DNA from 2 places in the Streptomyces sp. CG4 genome. Region 2 is predicted to be linked to the other one. Evidence: riboswitches for the same ligand, from Rfam matches in the RefSeq annotation. Region 2 holds a riboswitch; the other holds the start of a gene.

Region 1 (7,719 bases), 4.2 Mb from region 2:
CCGCCGGACTACGGCAATTCACATGGATCACCACCGCACCCGCCCTGCACGCTCGGTACCGTCTGGAATGGCGGTTCCGGGCGCGGCCCGAAGGCGAAGCAGATCAAGGGAGTTCAGGTGACTGACGTGCGGCCCAGCCAACGCATGCGAGACCTCGGCGTCGTCCAGCACGGGGCCGGCATCCTCGCCGAACCGGCCCGCGCCTTCGACCTGCCCGCCGAGCGCGACGAGGCCGAACGCATCGTGGACGAACTCTTCGCCGCCATCGAGCGCATCGGTCAGGTCCACCCCTTCGCCAAGGGCATGGGCATCGCCGCCCCGCAGATCGGCATCGCGCGCGCCGCCGCAGTCGTCATGCCGGCCGACGACGCCCCGGCCGTCATCCTGCTCAACCCCCGGATCACCAACCGTTCCGAGGAGACGGACGAGCAGTACGAGGGCTGCCTCAGCTTCTTCGCGTCCGCGGCCTCGTCCCCCGACCGCTGAAGATCACGGTGAACGCCACCACCCTGAGCGGTGATACCACGACCACCGTGTACGAACGCGGCCTCGCCCGCCTCATCCACCACGAAATCGACCACCTCGACGGCCTGCTGTACACCGCCCGCATGCGAACCGGCGTCGACCCGATCCCCGTGGAGGGCTACCGGCAGACCGGACGAGCCTGGGCATACGAGTAGGCCCTGAGAGCTTTCTGCGTGAGGAAGAGGCAGTTCAAGCACCACTCTCCTGACCAACAAGTTCTACTGCACCCGCGACCGCGGCCTCCTGACCGACGTCCGCAACGCTTTCCGTGGACTCGCCTTCGGCTGAGAGCCCCTCGCGCAGCACCACCTCGATCCAGTGCCCGGTCAGGGGATTGCGGGAACGTGCCCTCCAGGCTCGGATGCGCAGTGTCGCAGCAGCGCGGAAACCGGTCCGTCGACGAGTCGGTAGCGCACGATCCGGCCGTCCTTCTCGCCCTCGACGATGCCTGCCGTGCGCAGGAGGCGCAGGGCCTGGGAGACGGCGGTGTCCCGCATCCCGGTGGCGACGGCGAGGTCGGACACGGCGATGGGGCCGGCCTCGTGAAGGGCGAGCAGCAGGGACAGGCGTCGGGGATCGGAGAGCAGGGAGAAGCGGTCGGCCCAGGCGCGTACGTGCTCGGGCTCGCCGACGGCGGCGATGGCGTCGCAGACTCGATGGCCGTCGATGGTGCGCTGCCCGGCACGTTCCGCGGGGACGAGATGCATGGGGGCATCATCGCAGCCCACGTTTCACCCTCCATACCCCTCTATACCTGCTCAGATATGCAGCCTTGCAGCTGACACTGGCCGCCTTCTAGGCTGAGCAGGCCGTGGTGTTCGGGAAGACCGGTGACAGCCCCCAGGGGCTCAGTCCGGAGCGGCCCTCGCCACTGTGATCGGGGAGTTCCCGCCCCATGCATTGCCACTGGCCTCGCGGCCGGGAAGGCAGGGGCGGGCGCGGTGACCCGTCAGCCAGGAGACCGGCCACGGCAGCACGAAGCTGATCCACGAGGTGCTGGAGCGTGACCGTATGACCCTGTCCGAAGGCGTGCCCGAAACCGATGCCGCCCCTTCCTTCCGCTGGCGCCGCGAGGACACCGTCCGAACCGTCGGCCTGCTGGCCGTGATCGTCGCTCTGCACGTGGTCGCCTTCGGGATCCTCTTCCTGCTCGTGGTCCCGCACCACTACGAGGTCGGCACCAAGGCGTTCGGCGTGGGGCTGGGCATCACCGCCTACACCCTCGGCATGCGGCATGCCTTCGACGCGGACCACATCGCCGCGATCGACAACACCACCCGCAAGCTCATGGCCGACGGCAAGCGGCCCGTGTCGGTGGGCTTCTGGTTCGCGCTCGGGCACTCCAGCGTGGTGGTCGTCATGGCCGCGCTGGTCGCCGGGGGCGCCAAGCTCGCCGGCACCCTGATGAACGACAGCTCCCGAACCCATCAAGTCCTCGGCACCGTCGGCACCACGGTCTCCGGCAGCTTCCTGTACCTCATCGCCGCCCTCAACCTCGTCGCGCTGTTCGGCATCATGCGCGTCTTCAAGGCCATGCGCGCCGGACGTTACGACGAGGCGGAGCTGGAAGCGCACCTGGACTCGCGCGGCTTCATGAACCGCCTCCTGGGCCGGTTCACCAAGTCGATCCGCCGACCGGGGCAGATGTTCCCGCTCGGCTTCCTCTTCGGCATCGGCTTCGACACCTCGACCGAGGTTCTGCTCCTCGCCCTGGCCGGCAACGGCGCCGCCGCCGGCCTGCCCTGGTACGCGGTTCTGTGCCTGCCCCTCCTCTTCGCGGCGGGTATGAGCCTGTTCGACACCCTCGACGGCACCTTCATGAACTTCGCCTACCAATGGGCGTTCTCCAACCCGGTGCGCAAGGTGTTCTACAACCTCACGATCACCGGCCTGTCCATCGCGGTGGCCTTCTTCGTCGGCACGATCGAGCTGGTCGGCGTGCTGCACGACAAGCTGGGCCTGAGCGATGACGTATCCGGCTGGATCGCGGGCCTGGACCTGGACAACGTCGGCTACGTGATCGCCGGCCTGTTCGTGGTCGTCTGGGCCGTGGCCGTCGCCTACTGGCGTCTGGCCAAGGTCGAGGAGCGCTGGAGCACCCGCGCCGCGGACACCGGCTGACGGCACAGTGGCTGTCGCCGTGACCCCGGCCTGATCAGTTGTGCACGAAGTGGCTGGGCCTGCCGTCCTGTTGGATCAGATGGCCCAGCCGAGCCGCCGCCGCTCGGGGCATGAGCGTCCAGGTGCCGTCGGCGCGGTGGAGTGCGGCGGAGTGCCAGGGGGTGGTCCAGGCGTCGGGGGCATCGAGGAGGCGGATGCCGAATTTCGGGCCGCCGACGGGTTGCGGGTGGATCGAGAGGCGTACGGCGTGGGCGTGGTGTTCGGCGATCAGGTCGCCCCAGGCGCGGCTGCGCTGGATGACTCCGTAGGCGCGTTGCCGGCAGCTGCGCTGGAGGGCGGAGCGGGTGCCGGTCCAGTCGGCGGTGTCCTCGACGAGGAAGCGCGTGATGCCCCGGTAGAGGGCGAGGGTCTGGTCGTCGGTACGGGCCTCGGCACGCAGAGCGTCCAGGGCAGGGGCGTACCGGTCGTGGACTCGGGCGCGTTTCATGTCGTGCGGGAGGTCGCCGAGGATGTTGCGGAGGTCGAAGACGGACAGTCTGTCCAGGCCCAGTTGGGCTATCTGTATTCGAAGGTCGTCGGCGTACGCGTCGATGTGGTGGTCGGGGACGTGGATGAGGTCGCCGAAGACGTGGCCGTCGGAGCAGATGATCACGCGTGCCCCGGGCGGATAGATCCGCTCGATCTCGGTGCACAGGGTGTTCAGGAACGTCAGGGAGAGGCGTTCGCCCTGGTCGGGGAGGTGACCGAGGACCTTGGCGGGGTTGGGTGACTTGCAGGGGAAGCCGGGCAGGGTGAAGACGACCGGGGCGCCCTGGTGGACGAAGTCGGCGATGCGGCGCAGCTGATGGTGGAACGCTTCCGCTGGGGCGGGAACGGGAGCGCGATCGGTTGTGCGGTGATGCGGCAGGAGCAGGTTGAGGATCTCGGTGCCGATGCGGGTGGGGAGGGCATCTGACGGGATCGTCAGGGGCATGTCGTTCCTCCTGGAATACGAGGGCATGTCGACATGGCGCCGTGGCGGGAATGCACGCCAGGCGCCAGTGGTCAGCGGGTTTGGGTCAGCCGAGACCGGTCCGGCCGGTGTGGCCGGACACGGTCAGCGTTACGTCGGTGTCAGAGGCGTCGGTCGTAGCCGACGGGCAGGCTGTTGGTGCCGCGGCCGAGGACGGCGGGGATCCACTCGATGTCCTCGACTTTGATGGCGAGATGTAGGCCGGGCAGCCGGGTGAGCAGGGTGCCCAGGGCGATCTGGAGTTCGGCGCGGGCGAGGGCGGCGCCGGGGCAGAAGTGGATGCCGTGGCCGAAGGCGAGGTGGGGGTTGGGGCTGCGGTCGAAGTCGAGGGTGTCGGGGTCGGGGAAGCGGCGCGGGTCGCGGTTGGCGGCGCACAGGGAGACGATCACGGAGTCGCCGGCCGGTACCCGGGTGCCGTGCAGGTCGCTGTCCTTGTCGAAGAAGCGCCAGGTGGTGAGTTCGAAGGCGCTGTCGTAGCGGAGGAGTTCCTCCACCGCGCGGGGCAGTACGTCCGGTTCGTCACGCAGGCGGGCCAGCTGGTCCGGGTTACGGAAGAGCGCGATCAGAGCTGTGGTGATCTGGTTGGTGACCGGTTCCTGACCCGCGACGAGGAGCTGGAAGATCATCGAGTCCAGCTCTTCCTGGGACAGTTCACGGCGGTCGCGTGCCACGACGAGGCGGCTGAGCAGGTCGTCGTCCCAGTGTTCGCGCTTGTGGGCGACGACGTCGGCGATGTAGCTCTGCAGGCCGTGCAGACGCGCCTCATACAGCGGGCGTCCCGGGTCGGTGGGGCCGACCGGTTGGACGACCTTGCCCCAGTCGCGGTCGAAGCGGGCCGCCATTTCCTGCGGAAGACCGATGACTTCGGCGAGGACCTGGAAGGGGAAGTGAGCGGCGAAGCCGGTGACGAGGTCGGCGGGCCCGCTCTCGGGCAGGGCGTCGATCAGCGCATCCGCCAGCTCCTGGAAGCGGGGGCGCAGGCTCTCGATCCGACGTGGGGTGAAGGCGTCGGTGACGAAGCGGCGCATGCGCGTGTGCTTGGGCGGGTCCTGGTGGAGGAGGTGGACCTGGAGCTGGGAGTGCTGCGGCTCGGGCATGATCGAGGCGCGGGCGCGCCAGCGGTCGTTGCCGCGGTCGTGGTTCTTGCCCAGGCGCTCGTCGTTCAGCGCGGCGTGGGCGGCGTCGTAGCCGGTGACGAGCCAGGCTTGCACTCCGCTGGGGAAGAGGACGCGGTGGACCGGGCCGGCCTCGCGCATCTGCTCGTACAGGGGGTAGGGGTCGGCCTTGTAGGGGCAGCCCATCAGCGGGACCGGGTCGGGTACCGGCTTGGCCGCCGGCTCTTGGATGGTCATGAACGGGGCTCCTCAGAGGGCGAGTTCGGGCCGGTGGTGGTCCAGCCACAGGGCAAGGTCGACGACACGTTCGAGGCGCAGGCGGTGGCCCCACTCCAGCCGGTCGGGCGGGGTGTCCAGGCAGGGCTTGATCCGGGTCTCGTCGGCCAGCGCGCGGACCTGTTCGATGGCGAGCGCGTCGCGGGCCATGTCCTGCAAGCCGCGGTTGTAGTCGGGGTGGTGGGTGGCCGGGTAGTGGTTCTTGGGCCGGTACAGCACCGAGTCCGGGGCAAGGCCCGTGCCGACGGCGCGCAACAGGCTCTTCTCCCGGCCGTCGAAGCTCTTCAGCGCCCAGGGCGTGGAGAAGGCGTACTCGACGAGCCGGTGGTCGCAGTACGGGACACGCACCTCCAGCCCCTGTGCCATGCTGAGGCGGTCCTTGCGGTGCAGGAGCTGGCGCAGCCAGCGGGTGAGGGACAGGTGCTGCATCTCGCGTTGCCTGTGTTCGGCGGGGCTCTCGCCGTCCAGGTGGGGTACGGCGGCCAGCGCGCTGCGGTAGGTGTCGTTGCGGAACTCGCCGATGCACAGATCGAGTTCGGGATTGAGCGGCATCGCGGCCTCGTCGCCGGTGACCAGCAACCACGGGAAGGTCTGCGCAGCGAGCGCCTTGGGGTTGTGGAACCAGGGGTAACCGCCGAACACCTCGTCGGCCGCCTCGCCGGACAGGGCGACAGTGGAGTGCTGCCGTATCTCGCCGAACAGCAGGTACAGCGAGGTGTCCATGTCGCCCACGCCGATCGGCGAGTCGCGCGCCACGACGACCGCCTTGCGGTGCTCGGGGTCGAGCAGAGCACGCGGATCCAGGACGACGGTGCTGTGGTCGGTGCCGATGAAGGCGCCGGCCTCGGTGGCGTACGGGGTGTCGTGCCCGGTGCGCAGGACGTCGCCCGTGAACTGTTCGGCCTGGTCGCTGTAGTCGACGGCGTAGGAGCGGATCCTCGCCTCCGTCCCCTCCCGCAGTCGTAGTTCGTCGGCGAGCAGCGCGGTCAGGACGGTGGAGTCGATGCCGCCGGACAGCAGGCTGCACAGCGGGACGTCGGCCTCCAGCTGGCTGCGGGCCGCCGCGCCGACCAGCGCACGGACCCGCTCCACCGTCGTGTCCTGGTCGTCGGCATGGTCCTTGGCGTCCAGTTGCCAGTAGCGGCGTTCGCGGATGCCGTCCCGGTCGAGGACCAGCAGTCCGCCGGGCTCCACCTCGCGCACGCCGGACCAGACGGTCGGCCCGGTGTTGAACAGCAGGCTGTATGCCTCCCGCAGCCCGTCGGCATCCACCCGGGGCCGGATCTCGGGGTGGGCGAACAGCGCCTTGGGTTCGGAGGCGAAGGCCACACCGCCGTCGACGGCCGCCCAGAACAGCGGCTTCACGCCGAGCCGGTCACGCACCAGAAGCAGCCGTTGCACCCGCTCGTCCCAGACGGCGAAGGCGAACATGCCCTCCAGGTGGTCAGCCACCGCCTCGCCCCATTCGGCGTAGGCCCGCAGTACCACCTCGGTGTCGCTGCGCGTGCGGAACACATGGCCCCGGCCACGCAGCTCGGCCCGGAGCGCGTGGTGGTTGTAGACCTCGCCGCTGTAGGTGAGCACGATGTCCGGCTGCTCGGGGCGATCCGGCATCGGCTGTACGCCGCCTTCGAGGTCGATGACGGCCAGGCGGCGATGGCCGATCGCGGCGCGTTCGCCGAGCCAGATGCCTCCGGCGTCGGGGCCGCGGGGCGTGAGGGTGGCGGTCATGGCCTCGATGACCGGAGCCTGGGTGCGGGCGTCGTGGTGGAAGCTCGCCCAGCCGGTGATTCCGCACATACGGGTGACTCCTTGCTCAACGATGGGCGGCGGACGCCGCGTCGGTGGTGTTCTCCGGCACGGCGGCCGGCCGTCGTGCGGGCAGTGCCAGCAGAGGTACGGCGAGGCAGGCGGCGGTGGCGGCCACGGCGAGCCCGGCGTGCACGCCGTCGGCAGCTCCGGCAAGGCCCCAGGCGGCGGTGGCCAGGGCTGGGCCCAGAGTGAAGCCGAGGCTGCGGGCGAGCTGGACGGTCGAGCCGACGGTCGCGGTCCGCTCCGGCGGGGCGGCACCCATGACCAGGGCCTGGGTCGGGCCGCCGTTCAGGCCCATGCCGATGCCGGCCAGCGCCAGCCGCCAGGCGAGGGCCAGCGGTGACCAGTCGCCGCCCAGCGGAACGAGGAGGAGCAGGCCGGCGGCGGTGAGCGCGGCGCCGGTGACCGCTGTCGGGCGGGCGCCGTACCGGTCGGCGAGGCGTCCGCCGAGCGGTCCGGCCAGGCCCATGCCGAGCGGGAAGGCGAGCACGGTGAGCCCGGTGGTCGTGGCGCTGACGCCGTCGTCACGCTGGAGGTGCAGGGCGACGACGTAGTGCATGGCGGCGAAACCGGCCGCAAGCGCCAGTACCGCAGCGTGTGCCCGGAACAGCCCCGAGACACGCAGCACGCCGGTCACCGGACGCCCGCCCGGACCACGCAGCCACCACCACAGCGGCGGGACTGCCGCGAGCGCGAGTACCAGCCACGCCGGACGGTCCGAGGCCAGGGTCAGCGCCAGCAGCAGGGCCGCCACACCGGTGGCCACCAGGAGGACGTCTGCTGCCGAGCGCCGGTCGGGTCGGCGCAGGGCGCCGTCCGGCGGCATCGCACGCCAGGCCACCACCAGGGCAAGCACGC
Region 2 (7,719 bases):
CGCGATGGGCTACCGCTTCCAGTTCATCACGCTGGCCGGGTTCCACTCCCTGAACCACGGCATGTTCGACCTCGCGCGTGGTTACGCCGAGCACGGCATGACCGCGTATGTCGGCCTGCAGGAGCGGGAGTTCGCGGCGCAGGCCGACGGCTTCACGGCGGTCAGGCATCAGCGCGAGGTCGGCACCGGCTACTTCGACCTGGTGTCCACGGCCGTGAACCCCGCCTCTTCGACCACCGCGTTGGCCGGGTCCACGGAGAAGGAGCAGTTCCACTAGGCAGCCCGGCCGAGCGGGGGCCCACGGCCCCCGCTCCCCTTCCTCCCGCAGGAGAACCCGATGTCCACCACCGCACTGACCCACCATGTCCGCGTCCTCGCCGCACCCGGCCACCGCCACGACGAGATCCTCACCCCCGCCGCCCTGGACTTCGTCGGTCGTCTGATCGCGGCCTTCGGCACACGCCGCCAGGACCTGATGAGGGAACGCCGCCGACAGGCCCTGCGCCTGGCCGCCGGGTCCCTGCTCGACTTCCCCTTGGTCACCTCCGCCGTCCGTGCCGACCCGAGCTGGCGCGTCGCGCCGCCCGCGCCCGGTCTGACCGACCGGCGGGTCGAGATCACCGGCCCGCCGGAGCGCCGTACGACGGTGAACGCACTCAACTCCGGCGCCCGGGTGTGGATAGCCGACTTCGCGGATGCGACCGCTCCCACCTGGGAGAACATCATCGGTGGCCAGCTGAACCTGCTGGACGCCGTCGAGCGGCGGATCGACTTCACCGCCGGGGACGGCAAGGAGTACCGGCTCGGGGAGCAGCTCGCCACCATCGTCGTACGACCGCGCGGCTGGCATCTGGACGAGGAGCATCTGGAGTACGACGGCCGGCCGGTGCCCGCCGCGCTCGTCGACTTCGGTCTGTACTTCTTCCGCTGCGCCCAGCGGCAGATCGACGCCGGGTACGGCCCGTACTTCTGTCTGCCGAAGCTGGAGAACCGGTACGAGGCCCGGCTGTGGAACGACATCTTCGTCCTCGCCCAGGAGTTGCTCGGCATCCCCCGGGGCACCGTCCGCGCCACCGTGCTCATCGAGACGATCACGGCCGCGTTCGAGATGGAGGAGATCCTGCACGAGCTGCGCGAGCACAGCTCCGGCCTCAGCGCGGGCCGCTGGGACTATCTGTTCAGCCTGATCAAGACCTTCGGCCACCGCACCGACTGCCTGCTCCCCGACCGTGCCAAGGTCACGATGACCGCGCCCTTCATGCGGGCGTACACCGCACTGCTCGTGCGCACCTGCCACCGGCGCGGCGCCCATGCGATCGGCGGGATGGCCGCGCAGGTGCCCGGCGAGGACCCGGACGCCCATGAGGCCGCGGCGGCCACGGTGCGGCTGGACAAGGAGCGGGAGGCGGAGGACGGGTTCGACGGCTCGTGGGTGGCCCACCCGGGGCTCGTCCCGGTGTGCCGTGCGGTGTTCGACGGCGTCCTCGGCGACCGGCCGCACCAGCTCGACCGGACGCGGGACGACGTGGCGGTGACGGCCGGTGACCTGCTGTCCGTGCGCCGGCTCAGCGGCCCGCCGACCCCGGACGGCGTGCGCACCAACATCGCTGTCGCGCTGCGCTACTTCGCCGCCTGGCTGCGCGGGCAGGGCGCGGTCGCCCTCCACGGCCTCATGGCGGACGCGGCCACCGCCGAGTTCGCCCGGGTGCAGGTCTGGCAGTGGCTGCGGCACCGGGTGATCGACCGGGAGACGGTCCTGCGGCTGCTCGACGAGGAGACCGCGAAGCTCGGCGCCGAGTATCCCTGGGCGCCGGTGGAGGAGGCGCGGGCGCTGTTCGAACGCACCGCGCTGTCCGGGGAGTTGCCACTGTTCTTCACACCGGACGCCTACTCCCGTCATCTCGTGCGGCACGCGAAGGAGGGGTCATGAGCGGGCGTATCCGAAGGGTGGGCGTGGTCGGTGGCGGCCAGATGGGCGCCGGGATCGCCGAGGTGTGTGCGCGGGCCGGTCTGGACACGGTGGTGTGCGAGGTGGACGCGGCCGCGGCCCGTGCCGCGCGGGAACGGGTGGCGGGCTCGCTCGACCGCGCCGTGCGACGCGGGAAGCTGCCCGAGAGCGCCGCACAGGACGCGCTCGCCCGGCTCGTCTTCACCGGCGACCTGACGGACCTGGCCGACCGGCAGCTGGTCGTGGAGGCCGTCGTGGAGAGCCCCGACGCCAAGACCGAGGTCTTCGCGGCACTCGACAAGATCGTCGAGGATCCGGCGGCCGTGCTGGCCACCAACACCTCGTCCTTGTCGGTGATGCGGCTCGGCAGGGCGACCGGACGGGCCGACCGGGTCGTGGGCCTGCACTTCTTCAACCCCGTTCCGGTGCTGCCGCTGGTGGAGGTCGTGACCTCGCTGCACACGTCGGCCGACACGGTGGCCGCGGCCGAGGAGTTCGCGGGCCGCACACTGGGCAAGACGGTGATCCACAGCCGGGACCGGTCGGGTTTCGTCGTCAACGCGCTACTCGTGCCGTATCTGCTGTCCGCGATCCGGATGGCGGAGTCCGGCTTCGCCACCGCCGCCGACATCGACACCGGCATGGAGCTGGGCTGCGCCCACCCCATGGGCCCGCTGAAACTCGCGGACCTCATCGGCCTGGACACGGTCGCCTCCATCGCCGAGTCGCTGTACGACGAGTTCCGCGAGCCCCTCTACGCCCCTCCCCCGCTGCTCCAGCGGATGGTCGAGGCGGGACTGCTGGGCCGTAAGACCGGCCGCGGCTTCCACCCGTACGACCCGTACGACCAGGACTGAGGCCACCGCCCGCAGGAACAGGGCGGAGACCGCCCGCGCGACCAGGGCTCGGCCCGCTACCCGCCGCCGCGCACGCCGCCCGCTGGTCCGGACCCGCGTAGGCGGCGAGGGGCCGGACCAGCGCGTTGTGGGCGAGCTGTTCGGTGACGTGGGTGGTCCGGCCGTGCTGCGACTCATCGCGAAGAGGGATGTGAAGGCCGAGGTGTCGAAGCCGATCAGGTGGCGGGCGAGCCCGGCCGGGTAGTCGGGGTGGGGATGGACGCCCTTGCGGGTGAGCGAGCATGGCGTGATGCAGGGCCGCGTGCAGCTCGGCGAGACGGGGGATCTCGGGGTCGGTGGCGCGGGCGACCAGGCGGTCCAGGGCGTCCCGCGTGATCGGCACACGGGAGTCGCTGTGCTCGTAGACGCGATGGCCGAAGCCCGTGATCTTCCGCCCGCCGGCCGGCGCCTGCTCCAGCTGCTCCTCGGCCCGGCGCGGGTCGCCGACCTCCGTCGGCGCATTCCGCGGATGCTAAGTTCGCGGGCGAGGCGAGGAGGTGTGCGCATGGTCCGGCGACCGGCCGACCGCCGGCCAACCGGCGCTGCTGGAGCATGGCCCACTGCTGGACCACCGGATGAGCACCCTGCAGCGCACCGGGCGACGGGGCGTGCCGTTCTCGTTCCTGCGGGTCGACCGGGCCGGCGACATCTCCAAACGACGGTCCGCGTGCCGCAGTTCGCGGGCGAGCGCGACGGCGAACTCGGCGCGCGGGGCATGGTGACCCTGGACGACCCCCGGGCCGCGAACCGCCGGCGGCCTGGGCTGCCGGATCCGCGAGCGTCGCGACTGCGGCCAGCGGGCCCGCCCCCGGCCGGCGGACGGTCGGCCGTCGACCCGGACCGGCGTCCGTATGTGCCGTACGCGGTCGAGTCCCGCACCCCATGACACCGATGACACGGACACCAGGAGCAGCCGCGTGACCAGCCGCGTGACCTTCGTCTCGCCCGCCATGAGCCCATCTCTGCGGCAGGCCCGCTTCTACGACGGCGACTCCGTCGACGACATCGGCGCGGCCGGTGCCCGGGCGGCGGCCGGGTCACTGCCCGCACCCGCCCGCGTGGTCACTTCCGCCAGTGTGCGCTGCCGGGAGACGGCCGAGGCACTCGGCCTCGACGGCGCGGCGGCAGCGGAGCTGGCCGGTCTCGATGTGGGCCGCTGGCGGGGCCGCACCCTGCAGGAGGTGGGGGCCGCGGAGCCGGAGGCGGTGGGCCGCTGGCTCACCGATCCCGGCTGGGCGGAACACGGTGGGGAGTCGGTGCGGGACGTGTGCGAGCGGATCGGGCGCTGGCTGGACACCGCCCAGGACATGGACGGCCGTACGGTCGCCGTGGTCGAGCCGGAGGTGGTGCGGGCGGCCGTCGTCGCCGCCCTCGACCTGTCCGCCTCGGTCTTCTGGCGCCTCGATGTGCCGCCGCTGACCGTGACCGAGCTCAGCGGCCGGTCCGGGCGGTGGAATCTGCGGCTGGGGCGTCCGCTGGCCGCACCGGAGGAGGACGACTAGGCGCCGCCGGCCGGGGGTTCAGGCCGACCAGGGAGCGCCGAAGGGCCGTTCAGGCTGTCGGGCCCCGATGGCGGCGCAGCAGTGCCGCCACGGCGCAGCGCAGGCAGGGGGCCGCGGTGGCGTCCACCACGGGCTCGCCGTCGGGGCTCGTGGCCGGTGCCATGTGGGGGTGCCCCTGGCAGGTCTCCGCTGGGGTCTGCCCTGGGCAGGGCTCTCCCGGGGTGGCTATGAGCGCCTCCAGGTCGTGCAGGAGCCGTTCGTTGCGCTTGGCCTGCTGGGCGAGGACCCGGACGCGGGCGCTCTGGCCGCCGATCTGGCGGCGACTGGCGGCCAGTTGCTCGTACTCCTCCAGGGTGAGGGCGACCGCGTCCCGGCCGCCGAGGGTGATGCGGCGCGGCTGTGAAGGTCTGGCCATCCGCTTCCTCCGCGCCTCGCCCGGGTGGTGGGCGCCCGATCGGCCGGCTTCCGTGCCCTGCCCGTGAAATCCCGTGTGCATCGGTGTCCGTTGAACGCCAGAGGGCCCTTGGAAGGTTCCGAAGGGCCCTCTGTTGTCCGGAAGGAGTCAGTGCGCGGCCGGAACCGCACGTCCGCTCTTGGCCGCCGCCGGCTTGGGGTTCAGCACCCGCTCGGCCAACTCGCCGAAGAGAAGGCCGAATCCGCCCCACATGACGGTCTGGATCGCCAGTGCCGAGAGCCGGAACCGCCACAGCAGGGTCGCCGGGAAGTCCTTGGGCACCTCGTTGACGACGGGCAGGAACTGGTAGGCCAGGCCGATCACGACGGCGAACGCGGCCACCGCGACCACGGTCGCCCACCAGGTGCCCAGGCTCGGCGCGAGCCGCTTGCCCAGGAGGGTGGCGGCGATCGCCAGGAGGACGCTGAGCAGCATCATCAGGAAGTACAGGGTGGTCCGCTTGCCGATGGTGTCGGGGCTGCCGACCGACGGCGGATTGGCCGGGTACTTCAGGAACGGCACCACGTACACGGCGAACAGGGCGCAGCCCGACAGCAGCAGCGCCGTGGCGCGCGGGCTGAAGCGGCCCACGCGGCCGAGGGCGAAGCAGTACGCGAGCGCGGCGATGCCGCCGAAGGCGACCCCGTAGACGAGGACGCCGGTGGCGAGGCCGGCGGTGGACTGCAGGGAGCGGGAGACGACCGCCATCTCGTGCTCGTGGGAGTGGGCGTCCTCGAAGCTGATCGCCTTGTCGACGTTCGGCTCACCGAGGAGATAGGCCACCACCAGGGCGAGCACGCCGGCCGCGAGGCCGGCGAGCATGCCCCGTACGAGAAGGTTCCGTACGGTTGCGGATTTCATGTGTGCACGGGGTCCCTCGCGTCAGTGGCAGGGGAAACCGAGCAGGTGGCGGGCGTCGTGCACCCACTCGTGGACGTCCGTGCCGCTGAACACGGAGGTGGCGCCCTGCTCGGCGCCGACGAAGTAGAGCAGGACCATCATGAGGATGCCGAAGAACACCGCCCAGGGAGCGATCGCCTTCAGCGGCAGCTTGGCGGGAACGACGGGGGTGGTGGCTGTCGGCTGGGCGACGGTCTGCGCCATGGCAGGACCCTCCTCTGGGAGTTCGCGTCCCATCTCGGTGGTGCACAGGACGACGGCCACGGGTCTGACTCACGAGCCCCCTGGGGGTCCCGCATACAGTGGCGCGACCGTGCCGGATTCCCACCGGCTTCCGTGTCGCCGTCGTCGATATCGGACCGACCGTACCGCGTGACGCGACCATGGCCAAGACCGCCTCCGCCCGACGTGATCTTCCTCTCCCACCAGGCGGGACGGCAGAGGGCCGGTGGGTCGGCAGTGGCGGAATTCCGGCGGTCGTTCGTCGATGAAGGCCGCCGCGACCTCGCCGGTTCGGCGGCCATGCGGGCGTCCAAGTGCCCGGGTCGACCGAACGCGACGGTCCTGCTCACCAGGCCGCCTCCCGGGCGTCGCCGGGCCCGGCGAGCCCCAGTTCGCGGTCGCCGAGCGGGGCGAAGAAGCGGGCCACGTCGGCGTCGGAGACCTCGGCGAGGGTCTTCGGGAACCAGCGCGGATCGCGGTCCTTGTCGATGACCTGGGCGCGGATGCCCTCCACCAGGTCGGCTGTGCTCAGGGCGGCGCAGGAGACGCGGTACTCCTGGTCGAGGACCCGTTCCAGCGGGCCGAGACGCCGGGCGCGGCGCACTGCGGCCAGGGTGACCTTGAGGGCGGTGGGCGACTTGGCGAGCAGGGTATCGGCGGCCTCCTTCGCGTCCGGGCCGCCGTGGGCGAACAGCCGTTGAACGATCTCCTCGACCGAGTCGGCGGCGTAACAGCCGTCGATCCACTCGCGCCTTGCCGTCAACTCCCCTTGTGGCGGCGGCTGTACGTGCCGGGCGAGGACGTCCGGCAGGGGCATCTCGGCGAGGTCGTCGACGAGGGAGCGGAGCGCGGCGGACGGTACGTAGTGGTCGGCGAGGCCGCACAGCAGGGCGTCGCCGGCGCCGATCTGCGCGCCCGTCAGCGCGAGGTGGGTGCCCAGTTCGCCCGGGGCGAGGGCGAGCAGATAGGTGCCGCCGACGTCGGGGACGAAGCCGATGCCGGTCTCGGGCATCGCGATCCGCGACCGCTCGGTGACGATGCGGACGCTGCCGTGCGCGGAGACGCCTACCCCGCCGCCCATCACGATGCCGTCCATGAGCGCGACATACGGTTTGGTATAGCGGGCGATACGGGCGTTGAGGTGGTACTCGTCGCGCCAGAACGCGGCCGAGAGGGTGCCGTCGCCGGCGCGGGCGTCGTCGTGGATGGCACGGATGTCGCCGCCCGCGCACAGTCCGCGCTCTCCGGCGCCGGTGATGACCACGGTCTCGACGGCCGGGTCGTGCTCCCACGCCGTCAGTGCCTCGTCGATACGGCGCACCATGGCGTGGGTGAGGGCGTTGAGGGCTCTGGGCCGGTTGAGCGTGATGTGGGCGGCCCGGCCCGCGGTGTGGAACAGGACGGGTTCCCCGCTGCCGGTCATCCGAACGCCTCCGGCAGGTCACGGGCCACGATGAAGTACATGATCTCCTTGGTTCCTTCCAGGATCTGCGGGACCGGTGCGCAGGCCGCGGACGGTGTTCCCGCGGCGCACGCCGGCGGCTGCGGTGCGAGCGCGCGGCATGCCCTTCCTGGCTACGGCCGGTCTTCGCCGAGTCGTCGTCGGGGCGGTGTGAACGTGTACAGGTCGAGGATGTCCGGCCGGGGAGCCACGCCCGGGCCGCCGGCGCGCACCCAGCCGACGATGTCCTCGGTCGCGTCCGGATCGTTGACGAGCCCGAGCCAGACCGGCCGCGCACCGGCGGCCCGGCCCGCGGCCGAGGGCTGTACGACGATGACGTTGGCCTGATCGCACAC

The links. Region 2 has a riboswitch for cobalamin ahead of AB5L52_RS06045 (CbtB-domain containing protein). Riboswitches for the same ligand answer to the same signal wherever they lie in the genome.
Region 1: another riboswitch for cobalamin. It lies ahead of AB5L52_RS25380 (HoxN/HupN/NixA family nickel/cobalt transporter); the one in region 2 lies ahead of AB5L52_RS06045 (CbtB-domain containing protein).

Annotation. Positions count from the first base shown of each region.
Region 1 is NZ_CP163525.1:5,552,788-5,560,506, reverse strand. It holds gene AB5L52_RS25395 (peptide deformylase) at 118-486, shown strand; gene AB5L52_RS25390 (peptide deformylase) at 495-680, shown strand; gene AB5L52_RS25385 (ArsR/SmtB family transcription factor) at 852-1,232, opposite strand; cobalamin riboswitch at 1,321-1,510, shown strand; gene AB5L52_RS25380 (HoxN/HupN/NixA family nickel/cobalt transporter) at 1,537-2,646, shown strand; gene AB5L52_RS25375 (L-tyrosine/L-tryptophan isonitrile synthase family protein) at 2,681-3,619, opposite strand; gene AB5L52_RS25370 (cytochrome P450) at 3,760-5,010, opposite strand; gene asnB (asparagine synthase (glutamine-hydrolyzing)) at 5,023-6,849, opposite strand; gene AB5L52_RS25360 (MFS transporter) at 6,866-7,719, opposite strand, start outside.
Region 2 is NZ_CP163525.1:1,309,682-1,317,400, forward strand. It holds gene aceA (isocitrate lyase) at 1-277, shown strand, start outside; gene aceB (malate synthase A) at 338-1,930, shown strand; gene AB5L52_RS06015 (3-hydroxybutyryl-CoA dehydrogenase) at 1,927-2,805, shown strand; partial or broken gene AB5L52_RS06020 (citrate/2-methylcitrate synthase) at 2,885-3,295, opposite strand; partial or broken gene AB5L52_RS06025 (short-chain fatty acyl-CoA regulator family protein) at 3,414-3,730, shown strand; gene AB5L52_RS06030 (histidine phosphatase family protein) at 3,762-4,346, shown strand; gene AB5L52_RS06035 (hypothetical protein) at 4,396-4,761, opposite strand; gene AB5L52_RS06040 (CbtA family protein) at 4,909-5,661, opposite strand; gene AB5L52_RS06045 (CbtB-domain containing protein) at 5,683-5,904, opposite strand; cobalamin riboswitch at 5,941-6,079, opposite strand; gene AB5L52_RS06050 (enoyl-CoA hydratase/isomerase family protein) at 6,269-7,345, opposite strand; gene AB5L52_RS06055 ((2Fe-2S) ferredoxin domain-containing protein) at 7,498-7,719, opposite strand, start outside.